Regions from separate parts of the Gemmata sp. SH-PL17 genome, predicted to be linked through region 2. Evidence: riboswitches for the same ligand, from Rfam matches in the RefSeq annotation. Region 2 holds a riboswitch; the other holds the start of a gene.
What was found. Region 2 has a riboswitch for cobalamin ahead of VT84_RS24275 (ribonucleoside-diphosphate reductase subunit alpha). Riboswitches for the same ligand answer to the same signal wherever they lie in the genome.
Positions count from the first base shown of each region.

Region 1: it holds a riboswitch for cobalamin, as region 2 does, so the genes downstream of both, VT84_RS26260 (DUF6580 family putative transport protein) here and VT84_RS24275 (ribonucleoside-diphosphate reductase subunit alpha) in region 2, are expected to answer to the same signal.

Region 1 covers NZ_CP011271.1:6,385,932-6,390,694, reverse strand. The annotation lists gene VT84_RS26275 (ketopantoate reductase family protein) at 1-257, shown strand, start outside; gene VT84_RS26270 (ATP-binding protein) at 265-948, opposite strand; gene VT84_RS26265 (cobalamin-binding protein) at 986-2,017, opposite strand; gene VT84_RS26260 (DUF6580 family putative transport protein) at 2,033-2,596, opposite strand; cobalamin riboswitch at 2,714-2,914, opposite strand; gene VT84_RS26255 (GDSL-type esterase/lipase family protein) at 3,117-4,763, opposite strand, start outside.
Region 2 covers NZ_CP011271.1:5,884,052-5,888,814, forward strand. The annotation lists gene VT84_RS24270 (ribonucleotide-diphosphate reductase subunit beta) at 1-16, opposite strand, end outside; gene VT84_RS24275 (ribonucleoside-diphosphate reductase subunit alpha) at 186-2,498, opposite strand; cobalamin riboswitch at 2,705-2,912, opposite strand; gene VT84_RS24280 (hypothetical protein) at 3,192-3,530, opposite strand; gene VT84_RS24285 (DUF1501 domain-containing protein) at 4,341-4,763, opposite strand, start outside.

The DNA.
Region 1 (4,763 bases), 500 kb from region 2:
CGGGGTACGCTCCGCGTGCGGATTCGTTACAAGCGGGGATCGCGCGCCTCACGGACCCACAGTCGGCGGTTACTGCGTCGATGCTCGGTGACGTTGAGCGCCGCGGAAAAACGGAAGCCGACCATATTCTCGGCGATTTGCTCCAGCGCCGAGGCGGATCGGTCACCGGAGACCGGTCCTTGCTTCGACTGGCCTACACCGCAGTTAAAGCGGCCGAAGCTCGAGTGGCGCGAGAATCGGAAGCGAAGAACTCGTGACCGCGGATCAAAAATGTGCTTCTTTCGGCAACAGGTCCGCGAAGCAGAAGCCGTCGCGCTCGACCACGTCACCGACCCGAACCGGAATCGCCCGGTCGAATATCGGACCACCGTGGCAGAACGTGTGGAACTCACCGTTCTCCCCGCACGGGTCGATATCGGCCGGCAGATCCGCAAGCAGTGCTGAATCGAACTCGCGACCCGCGAAGGCCGGCGATAGTCGCTTGGGATCGACACACGTGAGTGTGGCCCGGAACCCGGCACCGATCATTGTCCGGGCGAGCGCGGGCGTGTCGGGGGCCGTTCCCCAAATCGGGAATAGTGGAGCGAGACCGGTGCCCGCGAGTTGGCGTTCGCGGTAGGCCCGAATGTCGGCCAGAAACAAGTCTCCGAACGCGAACGCGGTGACGCCTTCGGCACGAGCCTTTTGGACCAGGGCGCGCATCCGGGTTTCATACTGTTCGTTCGAGCACGGCCACGGCAGCGGCACCGGCCAGAGCGGTAGGCCGACTGCTTCGGCTTGCGCTTGCACCAGTTCTGCACGGACGCCGTGCATGGCGACTCGCCCGAACGCCTCGTTCAGCGTGGTGACCAACCCCACCACTTCGACGTCCCCGCGGCGCCGTAGTTCGTGTAGCGCCCAAGCCGAGTCCTTGCCCGAACTCCACGACAGCAGAACTCGCGGCTTCATACGCACGCCACTCGTTCGGTACCCAGTTCGGTGCGCGTCATATGATCTTGTTTTGATTGTTTTCTGTAGCCGGCCTCACAGAGGCCGGGACGTCTACTGTGTGTGGCTCACCGGCCTCACAGAGGCCGGCTACAGAAGATCGGCAGCTCGCGCGATTCAGCACCCAGTGTTGCGCGGGTGGTAATCCTGGCGGGAGCGGGTGCAGGTCGGGGTGAAGCGTGTGAGCGATGATCTCTAGGCTGTCCACCAATCGCGGACCGGGGCGACTGAAGTACGCATTGCCGTCCGTGACGTACACCTGCTCGGTCTTCACTGCGGGCAGGTTCGCCCACCCGGGACGGGAGCACAGCCCCGGTAGGTCCACTAGTGTTCGTTCCAGCGAGAACCCGCAGCACGCCACGAACAGCACATCGGGTTGAGCCGCAATGACTTCGTCCCAGGTCAGTGTTCGTGACGGTTGACCGGCGCGCCCGAGAACCTCGTCCCCACCGGCCAACTGAACTAACTCTGGAGTCCAGTGCCCGCAACTGAACGGCGGGTCGAGCCATTCCAAAACGACCACGCGCGGACGCTCCGTTACGCGCATCGAGCGCGCGGCAACGGAATCGATGCGCTGCTGCAACGCGCCGATGACGGCATCGGCCCGATCCGACACGCCCGCGGTGTCTGCGACCATACGGAGCGTCGTGAGCACCTCGTCGAGTGACGTCGGCTCGAGGTTGACGACGCGCGGGCGCCCGGGCAGTGCGCAGGCTGCAGCCGTGACCTCGGCTTCGGCCACGGCACACACATCACATAGCGCCTGCGTGACGATCAGGTCGGGGCGCAGGCGCTCCAGTGTGGGCAGATCGAGTGTGTACAGGGCACGCTGGGTTTTCAGGCGCTCCCGTACCAGCTCATCGATTTCGCGACTGGAGGCGTCGTGCGGGATCAGCGTGCGCGTGACCTTCGGCAAGTCCGCCACGAACGGCGGGTAGTCGCACTCGTGCGTTACGCCCACGAGTGCGTCACCCAGACCGAGTTGGCAGATGATCTCGGTCGAACTCGGTAACAGAGACACGATCCGCATGACTGCCTCCAGTGCTCAAACTGTCGCGGTGGCCGGTGCCGGTTCGCGCAGCACTGGGAACGCGCGTTCCGCGACGGCCCATCCGCCGAACAAGAGACCAACGAACACCGTGTCCCCGAGGAGCGTGTTCCGGAAGTACGGGAGGGCGGCGATGTAGCACTCACGCAAACCTTCGGCCGTGTGCGGGTAGAAGGCGATCCAACACGCGAAGTTGGTGACGATGAAGAACTGGAGCGCGCCGAGTAGCGTTACGGTCGCCGTTGCCACAACCGTGCGATGAGAACGCAGCCACCGGGCGATCAGCACGTTCAGGGCAAAACTGGCGTACACGACCGGGATCAGGACGTGCAAACTGGTGAAGAGATCACCAACGAAGAGAGCAACCAGCGGGACCACCAACGCGGCCCGTCGATCCGTGAAGTACGCCCCGCTGAAGATCGCCATTGCCCCGATTGGCGTGAAGTTCAGTGGGTGGGGCACAACCCGGACAACCGCCGCGAGCGCGATGACAACAGATAGCACCGCAACGCGCGGCAGCCAGGAACGAGACGAAGGACTAAACGATTCTTCGCGAGACACAGATCGGCTCCTCTTCGCCGGGACGGGCGGAAGGGGGTGCCTGCGGAGACCGGAAACGAGCGGACGGGGATGCACGCGAACGAAAAGCCCGTCGGCCCGGTCGCCTGGTTCCGAGGCACCGAACAATGAACGACAGGCAGGTCTTCTGGCTCACGGCTCGTAACGGGTTGCGGGCGCCTTCCCGTGACCTATGGTCACAGTGGCGAGTGCCCGAGAACCCTGGCCGAACACAGCAGCGGCCCTGCGCCGGATTCGCACCGGCTTCCCTCTTCGTCGCGCCGCCTGATGGCGGCGCGAACCTGTCGAGACGCAACTGGCTTATGCCGCGAGCGGTGGAGCGTCCACAACCTGTGAGGCACGGGCCTTTAGGGGCGTTCTTCCGTTCGCGTTCATCGCGAGCAATGTCGTAAGCTCGTCACCAACGCCGCACGCATCATCCGCAAACGACACTACCTGTGACGATTGAAATTCGGGCTCGTGAGGCCGGCTACAGAAGACACGTAATCCGCACGCTTCGGTACTACCCTCCGAGCGACGCACCGAAGCGGAAACCAGTTTCGTATACGAAGAACGCATCCAACACGCCGTTTGAAGGAGCATCGAGAATCCGAATGTCTGTTGCGGCCGCGGTGTTTGTGGCGGTAACCAGCGCGCGGTGCCCGTTGCGGCCGGTCGTGGCGAGTTGCACGCCCCCACGGAACCCGGGATCGTAAGCGTAGAAGCTACTCACAACCTCTTCCGTCAGCGGGCGGAGCACTTTTACGTGCGGATCGTACCCGGCAGTCGAAGGGGCCACGGCGACTTCCGCGGCTCCGTCGCCGTCGAAGTCGCCCGCGGTTACGGATAGCGCCCCCGCGAACGCGGGGCCGAATGCGAAGAAACTGGCCAACAGCCCGAGATCCGTTCCCGAAAACACCATGACGTGTCCCTGCCCGCCGGTCCCGGCCGTGACGATGATGTCGGCCGCGCCGTCCCGGTTCACGTCCCCGCTCGCGACGCGCCCGCCGCCCGTAAACGCCGACGGGAACGCGAGGAAGCTATCCAGTAACTCACCGGATGCACTGAATACTTTTACGTGTGCGGGGGCGTTGGCTTCCGGGCACACGATGATGTCGGCCGCGCCGTCGCGGTTCACGTCACCAGTTGCGAGGCTCAGACCCGTCGTTAAACCGGCGTCGAAGGCGTAGAAGCTCGCGATCAGTGATCCCGTTTGGCCGTCGAACACCTTGACGTGTGGCGGCCCAGCGGGGCCGACCGACGCGATGAGATCCGGTACGCCGTCGTGGTTCACGTCCGCCAGCGCGACGCGGACGGTTCCGTCGAACCCGGGGAACGGATCGAAACGGAACAGCGTGCGCCGCGTGGTCGTGTCGATCACTTCGACCTGAAAGCCGGTTGTGTCTCCCGCGGCCACGGCGAGGGCATTCGTGAGCGGCGCCCACGATTGATTGTCGCTCGGTAAGTCGGGCGACTGGCCCGAGATCAGAACGCGCCGCAATTTATCGAGCGTCTGGAGCGCGGTGAGATTGCGGACGTTGTAGCCGAACTGAAGTCCCTTCTCGGTCAAATCGCCTCCACCTGTTGGGGACACGCTGGGGTGAACGCCGTCCGCGCTGATCCCCAAATTGGGGAGCTGCTGGAGCGCCCGCCAGTAGTTCCAGAGCGGCACCCGGAGGGCTTCGCTGACGTCTTCGATGACCTGGTTGTAACTCGGTTGTAGCCGTTCCAGTTCGGCCGAGAACTTGCTGTTCGGAATCGTGCTGAGGACGGGGACCACGCCCATGTTCAGTGCGGTCTCGGCGATCCGCGTCAGGTTCTGCCGGAACGTGTCGAGCGGCACGCCCGCGGCGACGTCGTTCGTCCCGACCATGACGAGGACGAACGCGGGCCTGCTGACCGCGAGTTCGCTGGGCAACAGCCCGAGTACGTCCGCGGACTTGTACCCGCTCACGGCCGCGACGCTCGGGTGCGCGAAGGAGTTCGATCCCCCGATCTGGCCGGCGCGGAAGTAGGCGAGCGTGTCGTTGAGCGAGCCGTCCCCGGCGAGGTCGACCCCCATAGAGGGCGTTGCGAGCGGGATGAGGAAGTTGTTCGAGAACGTGATGCTGTCGCCGGCCCGCGTGAAGACGTTCGTCTGGTTCCCGGCGGCCGCCCCGCGCTGGATCAC
Region 2 (4,763 bases):
CGGGATCGAGGAGCATCGTGAACCTCGTGAATTGCTGTATTTTGTTGGGAATTTGGTTTAATTCGTGAGGCAGAGCAGAGCGCCTTGTGCCACGCTGACGTCTGAATTTCTGCTTGTGGCACAGGCCTCTGGCCTGTGGAGGCGCCACAGGCCTCTGGCCTGTGCCACCCAAAAGCAGGCCCCAGTTACTGACAGGCTTCGCACGAGCCGGGGTTTTCGAGTGAGCACGTCACCGCCGTCGTGTCGGCGGGCGCGGCCTTCGTCACGGTCGTTTTGGCGATGCCGGTCGCGGGCCGGGAGCGGAGGTAGTAGGTGGTCTTCAGCCCGCGCTTCCAGGCGTGCATGTACATCGACGACATCTTGCCGATCGTCGGGCTTTCCAGGAACAGATTGAGCGACTGGCTCTGATCGATGAACGGCCCGCGATCAGCGGCCATGTCGATGAGCGCCCGCATCGGCACTTCCCACGCCGTGCGATACACCGCGCGAAGGTGTCCGGGTAGTTCGTCGAGGCCCTGCACCGAGCCGTCGGCGAGTTTGATCTTCGCCCGCACCGCGTCGTTCCACAGCCCGAGTGACTTGAGGTCATTCACGAGGTAACGGTTCACCTGGAGGAACTCGCCCGAGAGCGTTTCGCGTTTGAAGAGGTTCGACACCTGCGGTTCGATGCACTCGTAAGCACCGACGATCGAAGCAATTGTGGCAGTGGGTGCGATGGCCACCAAGAGCGAGTTCCGCAAGCCGTGTGCGCGAATACGAGCACGGAGCGCGTCCCACCGCGCGGGCTCGGTCGGCGTGACGCCCCACATATCGAACTGGAGCGTGCCGGTCGCGGCCCGCGTTTCGGCGAACGACGGGTGCGCGCCGCGTGCTTCCGCGAGGTCGCAGGAGGTCGCCAGCGCGTGGTAGTAGATCTCTTCCTGAATGCGGCGCGAGAGGTCGCGGGCCGCGGGCGCATCGAACGGGAGCTTCAGTTTGAAGAACACGTCCTGAAGTCCCATCACCCCCAGCCCGACCGGGCGCCAGCGCGCGTTCGACGCAGCCGCGGCCGATGTCGGGTAGAAGTTCACGTCAATAACGCGATCGAGGAACCGCACCGCGATCCGCACCGTCTCGGCGAGTGCATCGAAGTCGAAGCCGTCGGCCGTAACGTGGCGGGCAAGGTTCACGGAGCCGAGATTGCAGACCGCGGTTTCACCGGTCGATGTCACCTCGACGATCTCGGTGCAGAGGTTCGAGCTGTGAACGACGGTCCCGTCCGCGGCGGTCTGATTGCAGGTGCGGTTGCAGGCGTCCTTGAAGGTCATCCACCCGTTGCCGGTTTCGGCCAGCGTTTTCATCATCCGAGCGTACAAATCACGGGCCGGCACGCACTTCGCCGCGAGACCGCGTCGCTCGGCTTCCACGTAGGCCGCGTCGAATGCTTCACCGAACAAGTCGGTCAGGTGCGGAACCACCTTCGGGTCGAACAGCGACCACTCCTCGCCCGATTCCACACGCCGCATGAAGAGGTCCGGCACCCAGTTCGCGAGGTTCAGGTTGTACGTGCGCCGGGCCGGGTCGCCGGTGTTGTCGCGCAACTCCAGGAACTCTTCCACGTCCGCGTGCCACGACTCCAGGTACACGCAGCACGCCCCCTTGCGCTTGCCGCCCTGGTTGACCGCGGCCACGGACGAATCGAGCGTCTTGAGCCACGGAACGATCCCATTGCTGTGCCCGTTCGTGCCGCGAATTAGCGACCCGCGTGAGCGAATCCGGTGGTACGCCAGCCCGATCCCGCCCGCGAACTTCGAGAGCTTCGCGACGTCGGCGTAGCGGTCGTAAATCGCTTCGAGGTCGTCGGTAGGCGAGTCGAGCAGGTAGCACGACGACATTTGCGGGCGCGCGGTGCCGGAGTTGAACAGGGTCGGCGTGCTCGGGAGGTAGCGGTGCGCGGCCATGAGCCGGAACAGTTCGATCGCGTCCGCGGCGAAATCCGCCAGACCACACGCGACACGCAGAAAGAAGAACGCGGGCGTCTCGATGACGTGCCGCGTTTCGGGGTGCCGGAGCAGGTAGCGATCGTAAACGGTTCGCAGCCCGAAGTATTCAAACAGGTCCGGTTGTTGTTCCCCCGCCGCGGCGTTGAGCTTGCGGGCGTTGGCCGATACGAACGCGAACGTCCCCTCGGCCACCAATCCGTGCCGGTATCCAGCCGCGATCGACTGCGAGAACGAATGAACGTCCTGGTTCGTGACTTCTTTGTCGATGTACGTCGAGAGCAACCGCGCCGCGAGCCGCGAATACTCCGGCTCCTCCGCGATGAGACAGGCCGCCGTCTGGATCGAGAGCCGGTCGAGCTCCGCGGTGGTCGCGCCGTCGTAAAGCCCGCCGATCGTCTTCACGGCCACGCGCATCGGGTCGACGGTCGGCAGTCCGCCCGCACACCTCTGCACGGCGCGGACGATCTTGTTCACGTTGACATCTTCGAGCGCGCCGTTGCGCTTGCGAACCTTCATGATTGCTTGGGGGCCAAGGAACCGAGAGGGACTGACGGGCGGTGGCGCTACAGCGCGATCGATGGTGGAAGTGGTCACGTCGCTCTCTCCCGGATGAACGCAATAAAGCGCGGGGAGTGAGCGAAGGCAGAGAGGAACGCGCATGCGGGCGCGGACCAGCCGCCCGCTGCCTTCCCCACGAAAGCACGGTTATGTCGCGCGATTTTTGGTTCGCGCGGTCGCACGGCAGGTCTTCGGACTCGCAGGCGCGTGCGGCTCACCGCACACCTACTAACCGTCGCTTCCCAACCCGACGCGGGTCAGTGCGTGTGACGGCGTTTGTTCCTGCATACCGCTGCGGGGGCAGTCCCGGATTCGCACCGGGTTCCCTTTTCATCGGCCCGCACGAAGCGAGCCGAACCGACGACAGGAAGCGTGTATCGGCCAATGTGTTTTGGGGTAATGAAGTTAATCCCCGAGTAGTGTGGGATCGATGTCAGTTTTCGGCGCGGTTGCGCCGGATCGATCGAAGTGAACGCCAATACCAGACGAACTGCCGAAGTTAGCCGACCGGTGAGAATAGCGAAGAGTTTTTGACAGGATTAACAGGGTCGACAGGATTCAAAAAAGCAACTGCGATCAGTCGAGCTGTCGGCCCGGGCACATCGGCCCAAAGAATAACGGCCGGCATCAGCCGGCCGCCACCAAACGGGATTAGCACGCGGTCGCGGTGCAGCCGAACTGTTCGGCCCGCCTCGCGCGGACGGCTTCGCGCTGGCGCCGACGGGCTTCACGCTTGTACTCGCACTGGTAGGCGGTGTACTTGGCGTGGCACCCGGTGCAGCGGATGAAGCCGCTCACCGCTTGTTGGCCGCACCCGGCGATGATGCACACCCGGCTGGCCTTGCGCTCGGCGTATTTCGCCCGTTCGCGTTCGCGTTCCCGCTCGCGGTGCGGTTGGCACAGCACCGAGCCGGGAACTTGGGGGGCGTCGCAGAAACGGCAGAGGCCCAGGGCTTGGCGTTCTTCTTTCGTTTTCGTGTTCGAGGTCATATCAGATTGTGTGAAATAACCGCGTAGTTCGGCTCACCGAACCCACGAGGTCGTGTTGTGCGGAAGTATCAGGCCCGAATCGGCGCGACTGCTACGAGTGCGATGAGGCGGTTACCTCTCCGATTTCGAGCACCCAATAACGTTGTTTCTGGCGCTGATTGAAAGAACGAATGTGCCGTCAAAAACAAACCTTCGCAACGCGGGACTGGTGCCTTCTTTCGTTGGCACAGTGCGCAGCGAGGGCGCGTTGACGGAATTAACCGAGCCGTGGCGGGTGGAAGATAGACGAGGCCCGAAGTATCGGGCGAGGAGATGTGGAATCGTAAGCGAGTAATCGCCCCGGCTCCTCGGCACTCAGCGAGGCAAGTCGGAGCACTTGATCTTTTACGGGTACCGGTACGGTAGGCACCGGCGGTACGGGCACCGAATCGCGCAACGGCTTACCGGAGCAGTTCGGCCCCTGGCAAGGCTTCGGCATCGAGTTGCGTTGTTCGGTCGATCCAGATTGTGGCGAAAACTGTTCAGATTCGAGGAGCGGTGAGAAACCCCACGACGAATGCCCGCTACACCCGGCCGAAGCCCGGTTCGGAGACAGGAAGGTAACCGCGATCAGCGCGATAACCCACCCGCAACGGCGTATGAAGGTGTGGGAGAACATCGGTTTCACACAAAACCAACGGACATCCAGAATCTACCCGACAAGTGAATTAGAAGCAACAGCAAAACCGTAACAAGGGCAGCAGAATCGGACATCGAGCTGAATAACAATCCGCCGCCCTTCCGAATACGCCGCGGCATTGCAAACTACATCTATGCAAGTAGTTCGGACCGCACGCGACCATTTCCCCCGATCGGGTACGGACGGCCGAGCCGGTCGTGGATCTCGGCTTGAGGGTCAATGCCGAGTAAGTGGAACAGCGTCGCGACCACATCTTTCGGCGAGAACGGCGTTTCGGCCACGTCGCCCGCAATGCGGTCCGTGCGCCCAACCACACGCCCCTTCGCGAACCCGGCCCCTGCAAACATCGCCGAGTACGCACGCGACCAGTGATCGCGCCCGGCGCCGGCCACGTTCTGCACCCGCGGGGTGCGTCCGTGTTCGCTCATGACCACAATGGCCGTGTCCGCCAGCATTCCTCGCGCATCGAGGTCTTCCAGCAGCGCCGAAAACGCACCATCCAGCCCCGGCCCGAGTTCGTCCTTCAAGCGGGACTCCTGATATACGTGCGTGTC